DNA from 3 places in the Sphingomonas sp. SL1004 genome. Region 3 is predicted to be linked to each of the others. Evidence: predicted binding sites of a transcription regulator. Region 3 holds the regulator's gene; each other region holds the start of a gene.
What was found. Region 3 encodes LexA, which represses DNA repair genes until DNA is damaged. Its sites were predicted from a motif close to GTTCCNCNCTTGTTCT; they were not measured.
Positions count from the first base shown of each region.

Region 1 (3,274 bases), 460 kb from region 3:
GATACCGCGGCGCAGGCTGACCAGTTCCGCCGGGCTGAGCGCGGTAATGGACTTGCGGACGGTGTTAACGGCGGGGTTGATGGCCGGGCCGGGTTGCTGCGCGAGGTCGTCGTTCGTCCCACGCGTTGCCGTGGCCAAAGCCGGCGCCATGGCCGCGCCCGCGGCAAGGCGCAGGTTCGTCGTCGCACGCTGCCAGTATCGCGCATCGGCCGCCCGTTGGCTTGCCGCCGTGGCATCCGCCCCGCGCACCGCACCAGGCGAGGCGAGCGCAGGTATCGCCGAGGTGGCGCACAGCAGCACGATAGCGAGGCATAGGGGTTTCATGACGATGACCCTCCGAAAGACCGGCAACAGCATACGCGATACATGACCGCCGCGGACCGGCGTTCGTTGCTACGCTATGCGGCGGAGCCTCCGGTGTCGCACGCAACTGCGTCCGTTATGGACGCTTGGATGCGACACCCGGTCTTTGGCGGCCGGCGAGGCTCAGCCGCCCGGAGTCTTCGGCTTGCCGAACCCCGCGAACAGTCGCTCGAGCCCGACGGTCACCGAATCCAGCACTTTCGCCATTTCGGGCGGCAGGGCGACGGCATCGCTACGCGGCGGCTCCGGCGTCTCACCGGCGAACGGCCCGGTCGAACCCTCCGCACCGTCGGGCTTCGGCGAAGCCGAAGGTTCGGGCGGGGCAGGGGGAGCGGGCGGCGCCGGTGGCGGCGTCGGCCGCGCCCCCGCAGGCTTCGCATCATGCCGCGCAATCGCACCCGCCGCGGCCATCAGCCCGGCGGCGATCATCTGCCGTCCGATCGGCGTTCCCATCTGCCGCGCGACTGCTGCCGCGATCCCCGCCAACGGCGCCGCACCATCATGTTTGCCATGCGAGTGCTTGGCGTGGGCGTGCTTGGTGTCGGCGTGCCGGGATTCTCCGTGCTTCGAGTCCGCATGGTCGTGCCGCTCGCCGGCGCCCCACGCGCCCGCGCTTGCCGCCTGTTCGGCCTCGCGTTCGCGCCGTTTCCGCTCGTCCTTCTTCTTGCCCATGTCGCTCTCCAGCACTGTATTGCCAATCCAATACACCATGTAAGTATCGGCACGACCGTGGACAATGCCCCCTTTCGTTCGGCGCCCGCGTTACCCATCTTCGGGATCGACGACACGGCGTTGCGCAAGGCTTGCCGCACCCGAACAAATATGGAACAGACCGCCTTATGCTGACCAAGATTTCCGTACGCGGCGCGCGCGAGCACAACCTCAAGGACGTCGACATCGACATCCCCCGCGACACGCTCACGGTGATCACCGGCCTCTCCGGCTCGGGCAAGTCGAGCCTCGCGTTCGACACGATCTACGCCGAGGGGCAGCGCCGCTACGTCGAGAGCCTGTCCGCCTACGCCCGCCAGTTCCTCGAACTGATGCAGAAGCCCGACGTCGACCATATCGAGGGCCTCTCGCCCGCAATTTCGATCGAGCAGAAGACGACGTCGCGCAACCCGCGCTCGACCGTCGCCACCGTCACCGAAATCTACGATTACATGCGCCTGCTCTGGGCGCGCGTCGGCATCCCCTACTCGCCCGCCACCGGCGAACCCATTGCCGCGCAGACTGTCAGCCAGATGGTCGACCGCGTCATGGCGCTCCCCGAAGGCACGCGCCTGTACCTGCTCGCCCCCGTCGTCCGCGGCCGGAAAGGCGAGTACCGCAAGGAACTCGCCGAGTGGCAGAAGGCGGGTTTCGCGCGCGTCCGCATCGACGGCGAGATTTACGACATCGACGAAGCCCCCGCGCTCGACAAGAAATACAAGCACGACATCGAAGTCGTCGTCGATCGCTTGGTCGTGGGCGGCGAAATCGCCACGCGCTTGGCCGAGAGCTTCGAAACCGCACTTAAGCTCGCCGACGGCCTCGCCTATGTCGACCCCGCCGACCCGGTCGAACCGCACACGCCAAAGTCCGAGATCCTCGGCAACAACGCCCCCGACGGCCGCATCGTGTTCAGCGAGAAGTTCGCCTGCCCGGTCAGCGGCTTCACCATCTCCGAGATCGAGCCGCGCCTGTTCTCGTTCAACGCTCCCCAGGGCGCGTGCCCGGCCTGCGACGGCCTCGGCGAGAAATTGCTGTTCGACGAAGACCTCGTCGTCCCCAACCACATGCTCAGCATCAAGAAGGGCGCGGTCGTCCCCTGGGCGAAATCCAACCCTCCGAGCCCGTATTACATGCAGGTCCTCGGCAGCCTTGCGCGCGAATTCAAGTTCGACATCGAGACCCCCTGGTCCGACCTCCCGCCGGAGGTCCAGAGCACGATCCTGCATGGCTCGAAGGGCAAGCCGGTCACGCTCACCTTCATCGACGGCAAGAAGAAATACGACGTCTCCAAGCCGTTCGAAGGCGTCATCGGCAACCTCAACCGCCGCATGCTCCAGACCGACTCCGCCTGGATGCGCGAGGAGCTGAGCAAGTACCAGTCCGCCGCCCCCTGCGAAGTCTGCGGCGGCGCGCGCCTGAAGCCCGAAGCACTCGCGGTCAAGATCGCGATGAAGGACATCTCCTACGCCACGCATCTCTCGGTGGTCGACGCGCTCCAGTTCTTCACCGACATGCCGCAGCATCTCGGCGACCAGCAGAACGCGATCGCCGAACGCATCCTCAAGGAGATCGTCGAGCGGCTCGGCTTCCTCAACAACGTCGGCCTGGATTACCTCAACCTCGATCGCACCTCCGGCACGCTCAGCGGCGGCGAAAGCCAGCGCATCCGCCTCGCGTCGCAGATCGGCAGCGGCCTGTCCGGCGTGCTCTACGTCCTCGACGAGCCCTCGATCGGCCTGCACCAGCGCGACAACGACATGCTCCTCAAGACGCTCCGCCGTCTGCGCGATCTCGGCAACACCGTGCTCGTCGTCGAGCATGACGAGGACGCGATCCGCACCGCCGACTACATCATCGACATGGGCCCCGGCGCCGGCGTCCGCGGCGGCCAGGTCGTCGCGCAGGGCACGCTGAAGCAGATCCTCAAGTCGAAGGGCAGCATCACCGCCGACTATCTCAACGGCACGCGCGAAGTGCCGGTCCCGGCAACACGGCGCAAGGGCAACGGCAAGAAGCTCACCGTCCACAACGCGGTCGCCAACAACCTGCGCGGCGTCACCGCCAGCCTGCCGCTCGGCACCTTCACCTGCATCACCGGCGTCTCCGGCTCGGGCAAGTCGAGCTTCACGATCGACACGCTCTACGCCGCCGCCGCGCGCGAGCTGAACGGCGCGCGCATCGTCCAGGGCAAGCACGA
Region 1 covers NZ_JBYMUX010000001.1:1,745,328-1,748,601, reverse strand. The annotation lists gene AC3D24_RS07845 (tyrosinase family protein) at 1-324, opposite strand, end outside; gene AC3D24_RS07840 (hypothetical protein) at 487-1,074, opposite strand; gene uvrA (excinuclease ABC subunit UvrA) at 1,203-3,274, shown strand, end outside.
Region 1: uvrA (excinuclease ABC subunit UvrA) is a predicted target of LexA. The motif match lies at 1,177-1,192, and genes of this name have one in related genera.

Region 2 (3,274 bases), 2.8 Mb from region 3:
CGACCGCCGAAGCACCGCGTGACCAGGAGGAAGAGGCGCAGGGTTGATCCCTTCGCTTCCCTTCTAGCCGATACAGAAAGGCCCGCCCGGAGCGATCCGGGCGGGCCTTTTCTTTTGTGTCTGCGCGACGGGCGTCAGGGACAGGTTACGCAGGCGCCGATCATTGCTGCGAAGGGGATCAAAGCGCAGAAGAGGGGGACTAGGTGTTTCATGACCGGATGACTCTTGGGGGTGTTATCCGGTTAATGCGCAGGGTCAGGAAAGGTTGCCGAGAGGTGAACGAATTTTGTACCGATCGGTTTTCGGTACAAGAACTTTACTTGCTTACCACCCCGGCGGAGGCCGGGGCCCAATTGGGAAAGCTAGAGTAACGGATCGCAGCGCTCATCATTCGCGTCCCCCAAATGGGCCCCGGCCTTCGCCGGGGTGGTTCACAACTGCTAGTGTCAGCTTTCGACGTTTTCCGGCTTCTCGATCAGTGCAGGTCCCTCGCCTAGCGCTAGCGCATCGACCGAGGACACGTCCTCCAAGTCACGCGCGCCCGTCTCGATATTCAGGTCGCGGAACTTGCGGCCGGTTACCATCAGGCGGCCGTTGAACGAGTTGGTGAAGCCGTTGAAGTTTTTCACGGCAGTGTTGAGGCCAGTTCCCACTCTGCGTAGGTCCTCTGCTACTTTAGCGAGACGATCGTACATCTCCTTGCCAAGCGCACCAATCTGCTGCGCCTGTTTAGCCATCTTTTCCTGACGCCAAACTGCTTCCACCGTCCGCGCTATTGCAATCAGGTTAGTCGGCGTCGCTAGCAGAACACGCTGGTCAAACGCGTAATCCCACAGTGACGGGTCATATTCGAGTGCCGCTGATAGGAAATGCTCGCCGGGAACGAACATGACGACGTAGTCTGGAGTATCAGCAAACTGGTTCCAATAAGCCTTTTGTCCGAGACTATTAACGTGAGCTCTCATAGACGCGGCGTGTGATCGTAGACCAAGTTCGCGCTCACTTTCGTCAACGGCTCCAAATGCATCCTGATATGCGTTCAATGAAACCTTGGCATCGATAACGAGACTCCGCCCCCCAGGAACCTTTACGATGGCGTCAGGACGCAAACGGCTGCCGTCTTCCTGCGTTACGCTGACTTCGGTCTGGAAGTCTGTGTGTTCGCTCAGGCCACAGGTTTCGAGGACGTTCTTCAGTTGTTGCTCGCCCCAGCGTCCGCGGGATTTGGGGGCGTTGCGGAGCGAATTGACGAGCTTGGCAGCTTCGGTCGAGACCTTTTCCTGGCCCAGGCGCATCTGTTCGATCTGGCCCTTCAGGTCGCCGAATGCGTCGCGGCGGTCAGCTTCGACCTTCGCGACGCCTTCTTCGTAGCGTTTGAGACGGTCGCTTACGGGCTGGAGCATCGACTCCAATTTGATGCCGGATGTTTCTTCGGACTGGCGAAAGCGAGCATCAGCACGGTCGAGGAAGGTCTTCTGCGCGTCCATGAGCAGCTTGTTGGCGACGTCGCCGAACTGTGCGGCCATGACGTCCTTGGCTTCGCGAAGTTCGAGCAGGCGGGTTTCAAATGCCTCGCCTTGGGCTTTCAGCGTGGCAATTTCGGTGCGGGCGGCGTCGCGGTCGGCGCGGATCGTGCCGAGGTCGAGGCGCAGGCGATCGGTGTCGGTGGCGCGTTCGGCGTTTTGCGCGCGGAGCGTGGCGAGGTCCTGCATCGCGGCGTTGCGTTCGCGCTCGACGGCGTCACGGGCGGTGCGGATCAGGTCGGCATCGGCGACCTTGGTCTGCGCGACGGCGAGTTCGCTGGCGAGGGTTGCGGCGCGGCGGGAGGCTAGCAGCCAGCCGAGGAGGACACCGGCGGCTAGCGCGAGGACGGCGATTATGGCGAACTCAGCCATTTTGCACCGGCGAAACGGGAGTGAAGTATAGGAAGTATAGACGCTCGCGCAGCATTTTCCGTGGGAGAGATGAGCGCGTGAGCGAGCGGGTTTGGGCGGAGATTGGAGACGTCATAGGTGGAACATACGTCGAACGATTGGCGTAGGACAGTCAGAATCGTGTTCTCCCGCGAAGGCGGGAGTCCAGGGTTACCAGCGGTGGCGTTCTTGGTCCTGGGCCCCCGCCTTCGCGGGGGAACTAGTGGTGGGCGCTTCCACATCCTCGTAGAATAGCACCACCCCGGCCGAGGCCGGGGTCTAATTGGAAAGGTCACGGTAACGAGGGACTGCGCTCAGTTGGCGACGGCCCTCAATTGGGCCCCGGCCTTCGCCGGGGTGGTAGCGTGTTGGGTGAACGGGTGCCCACCCTCAAGCGCTCGTGCTCGTGCTCGCCCCTCACCCCAGCTTGCGCTGCTTCGCCAGTTTCTTCAGCACCATGTCGCGCTTGAGGCGGCTGATGTGGTCGATGAACAGCACGCCGTCGAGGTGGTCGATCTCGTGCTGCATGCACGTCGAGAGCAGGCCGTCGAGGTCTTCTTCGAACGCCGCGCCGGTCTCGTCTAGCCATTTCACGCGGCACCGCGCCGGACGTGCGACTTCGGCATATTGCTCGGGGATCGAGAGGCAGCCTTCGTTGTAGGTCGACATCTCGTCGCTGACCGACAGGATTTCGGCGTTGATGTACGCCTTGGGGTTCTTGATCGGCTTGTCTTCCTCGTCCTTCTCCTCCTGGAGATCGATGACGAGGACGCGCTGCTGCACGCCGACCTGAGTCGCGGCGAGGCCTATGCCGTTGGAATCGTACATCGTCTCGATCATGTCGGCGACGAGCGTGCGGGTGGAATCATCGACAGTCTCCACCGGCTCGGCGACGAGGCGCAGGCGGGGATCGGGGACTTCGAGAACGGTCATTACGGTCATCACGCGCAGCTAGGTTCCGCGCGGGGGTGCGTCAAGCCATTGGCCGCCTTGCCCTTAGTGCCTGCGCCAGCGTGCCCTCGTCGAGATAGTCGAGTTCGCCCCCTACCGGGAGTCCATGCGCGAGTTGGGTGACGCGGACGGGGAAGCGTTCGATGCGCTCGGCGATGTAGTGCGCGGTGGTCTGGCCTTCGAGCGTGGCATTCATCGCGAGGACGACTTCGTCGATGCCGCCGGCTTCGATGCGGCGGACGAGGCTGTCTATGCTCAGGTCTTCGGGGCGGATGCCTTCCAATGCGGACAGGCGGCCGCCGAGGACGTGGAAGCGGCCGGGGAACAGGCGGGACCTATCCAATGCCCAAAGGTCCGCGACCTCCTCGACGACGCACAGCGAACGCTGGTCGCGGCGCGGGTCGGCACAG
Region 2 covers NZ_JBYMUX010000001.1:4,067,445-4,070,718, reverse strand. The annotation lists gene rplI (50S ribosomal protein L9) at 1-47, shown strand, start outside; gene AC3D24_RS18795 (DNA recombination protein RmuC) at 447-1,895, opposite strand; gene def (peptide deformylase) at 2,331-2,855, opposite strand; gene recR (recombination mediator RecR) at 2,887-3,274, opposite strand, start outside.
Region 2: AC3D24_RS18795 (DNA recombination protein RmuC) is a predicted target of LexA. The motif match lies at 2,094-2,109, and genes of this name have one in related genera.

Region 3 (3,274 bases):
AGTAGCTGACATCGGATATCGATCCGCTTTCGACAGCGCGTTCGCCAAGACCGCCACCCAAGCCTCCGCACCAAGCAGCGCGTACCGCCGTCGCCCGGGTCCACCGCGGCGACAACACCTGTCCTACAAGCCAAACCCATGGCAAAGCACGGAACATGCCCGCCAACCAGGCGCTTCTCCCGTACGGAGTGCGAACCGGCAAACCGCTCCCAGCGTCTATACTTCCTATACTTCACTCAGCCAAACCGCCCAGCCGCAGAGTTCCCAGCATGACCCTAGTCCCCGTCGCCGAAGCCCAGTCCCGCCTCTTCGCCATGGCTCCCCGCGTGGGCCACGAGACGGTCCCCTTGCGCGACGCCGCCGGCCGCTGGGCGGCTGAAGACATCCTCGCCCGCCGTACGCAACCCGCTGCAGATCTTTCCGCCATGGACGGCTACGCGATCCGCTTCGCCGACATGTCCGGCCCTTGGAAAGTCATCGGCGAAAGCGCGGCGGGACGCCCGTTCACCGGCAAGGTCGGTCCAGGCGAAGCAACCCGCATCTTCACCGGCGCGGCAATGCCCGAAGGCGCCGACAGCGTCATGGTCCAGGAGGAAGCCGAGCGTGACGGCGAAACGCTGATCCTGGCCGGCGAAGGCCCTCCGACGCTAGGCCGTAATACCCGTCGCAAGGGCCTGGACTTCTCCACCGGCACCCGCCTGATCGCCGCTGGCGACCGGCTCAGCCCCGCGCGCATCGCCGTCGCCGCAACCGGCGGCCACGGCAGCCTGACCGTCAACCGCCGCGTCCGCGTCGCCGTCGCCGCGACGGGAGACGAACTCGTCCCCCCCGGCTCGACCACCGACGGCGTTGCGCTCCCCGAATCGAACGGCATCATGCTCGCCGCGATGCTCGCCGACATGCCCGTCGACATCATCGACCTCGGGATCCTCCCCGACCGTCTCGACATCCTGCGCGATGCCTTCGCCAGCGTCGAAGCCGACCTCCTGGTCACCACTGGAGGAGCCTCGGTCGGTGACCACGACCTCGTCCGCCCGGCGATCGAGGCCGCCGGCGGCACGATCGACTTCTGGCGGATCGCGCTGCGTCCGGGCAAGCCGATGATGGCCGGCCGGATCGGCGAGATGATGGTCCTGGGCCTTCCCGGCAACCCGGTCTCGGCATTCGTCACGGCGACGTTGTTCGTCAAACCGGTCGTCGCGCATATGGCCGGAGCCCGCGATCCACTCCCGCAGACGAGTCACGCGCTGCTCGGCGAAGACCTGCCCGCGAACAACGCCCGCACCGATTATCTCCGTGCCGAACTTCGCGACGGCAAGGCCTATGCATCGACGATCCAGGACAGCTCGATGCTCCTGACATTGGCGCGTTCGACCTGCCTCATCGTTCGCGCGGGCAACGCGCCGATCGCAAGAGAAGGCGAATCGGCGGAAATCCTCGTCATTGCGTGAAGCGAGCGCTTGACGGCGTTAATTATGTTCCATAGAAGTTCCCAGTCTGTTCCGGACGGAGAACCGCCATGCTCACGCGCAAGCAGCACGAACTCGTATGCTTCATCAACGACCGGCTCAACGATACCGGTGTCTCGCCGTCGTTCGAGGAGATGAAGGACGCGCTCGACCTGAAATCCAAGTCGGGGGTTCACCGTCTGATCAGCGCGCTTGAGGAACGTAACTTCATCCGTCGTCTGCCGAACCGTGCACGCGCGCTCGAAGTGCTGCGTATGCCGGAGCGCCCGGAAAAGAAAACGCCTTCGAAGCCGTCGAACGTGAAGACTGTGGCCGCTGTCGCCGCACCGCAGCCTGCGAACGACGTGATCGAAATCCCGCTGCACGGCCGCATCGCCGCCGGCGTCCCGATCGAAGCCTTCGAAGGCAGCACCATGCTTGCCGTTCCCGCAGCACTGCTCGGCTCTGGCGAACATTACGCGCTCGAGGTCTCGGGTGACTCGATGGTCGAAGCCGGCATCCTGGACGGCGATTATGCCCTCATCCGCCGCACCGAAACCGCCCGCGATGGCGAGATCGTCGTCGCGCTGATCGAAGACAGCGAAGCCACCCTGAAATACTTCCGCCGCGAAGGCGCGATGGTCCGCCTCGATCCGGCCAACCGGGCCTATGATCCGCAGCGCTATGCCCCCGCCCAGGTCCGCGTACAGGGCAAGCTCTCCGGCATCCTGCGCCGCTACGACTGAACTGCCGGGATCGGCCTGCTTCATCGCGATGCAGGCCGAAGTCGGCTTTTTGGCTGCTCAGGAAAAAGCGACCACCAGGCCGGCAAGCCAAGTCGCTCTTTCCCTCCGGCAAGAGCGACCGGGCCTATTCGGCAAACTAAGCGACGTGGCCGAGCGGTCGAAAAGCGGCCAGTTTTCGACACGCCCAAGCAAACACCATCAAGCGTCCGGAAGACTCTCTCACGCTCCGAGGCATAAGCGCGACCTCGACTCGAACCGTCAATCTTTGCACTTCTGCGCCTCTGCGCGAACATATCGCCGCCAACTTCCCACGCAGCCGAAGAATTGGTTCGCGCGGAGGCGCGGAGGCGCGAAGATGTAGTGCTTAGATTGGCGTCTATTTGCCTTCGCAGACCACCGAAACCGACGTGGGCTGATCGTTCATGGAGGTGTGAAGGTCTCCTGAGTCGCATCACCTTCGCGCCTTTGCGCCTTCGCGCCTTCGCGTGGACAATTCTACTTTTGACGGACTCGGCTGGCGCGAAACGCCGGCGCCGCATCATGAAACCGGACATGCCGCGGTCTAAACGAATGTGCCGTACGTTCGAGCATGGGCGGATCGCGCCAGGGATGGCGATCGCCCGCGTTCAGGATCGTCACGACCGTCCCGGTCCCCAAGGTCAGCGCGACTCCACCCGTCCGCTGCAGAACGCGTCGATCGAGCTTCAGCCACCGCGGCACGCAGCGCTTCGGCAGACCGCGTTCGCTGACGACGACGTCGGCCGCGCGACAGGCTGCAACGAACTCGGCAATCGGGACCATATAGGCGCTGCGGGTCGCAAGAATCCGCCACATCCGTCCGCGCGCGGCAATATCGGTGACGCAAAGATCACGACTGCACCGCGCATCGGGCTGGTCGGCCAGCAGCAGTGGCTCGCCGTCGCCCCCACCGTTCTCGGCAAGCATATCCCGCGTATAGTCGCCCGCCCGGTCCCGCAGCATCGAGAGGCCAGCAGCGGTCCGGACCGCGACATGCCGGCCGTCGCCCGTCACCAGAATATCGGGCGGCGGCGTGGCCAGCGCCCACACTGCCCCGATCAT
Region 3 covers NZ_JBYMUX010000001.1:1,289,716-1,292,989, forward strand. The annotation lists gene AC3D24_RS05645 (molybdopterin molybdotransferase MoeA) at 270-1,451, shown strand; gene lexA (transcriptional repressor LexA) at 1,520-2,194, shown strand; gene AC3D24_RS05655 (ComEC/Rec2 family competence protein) at 2,690-3,274, opposite strand, start outside.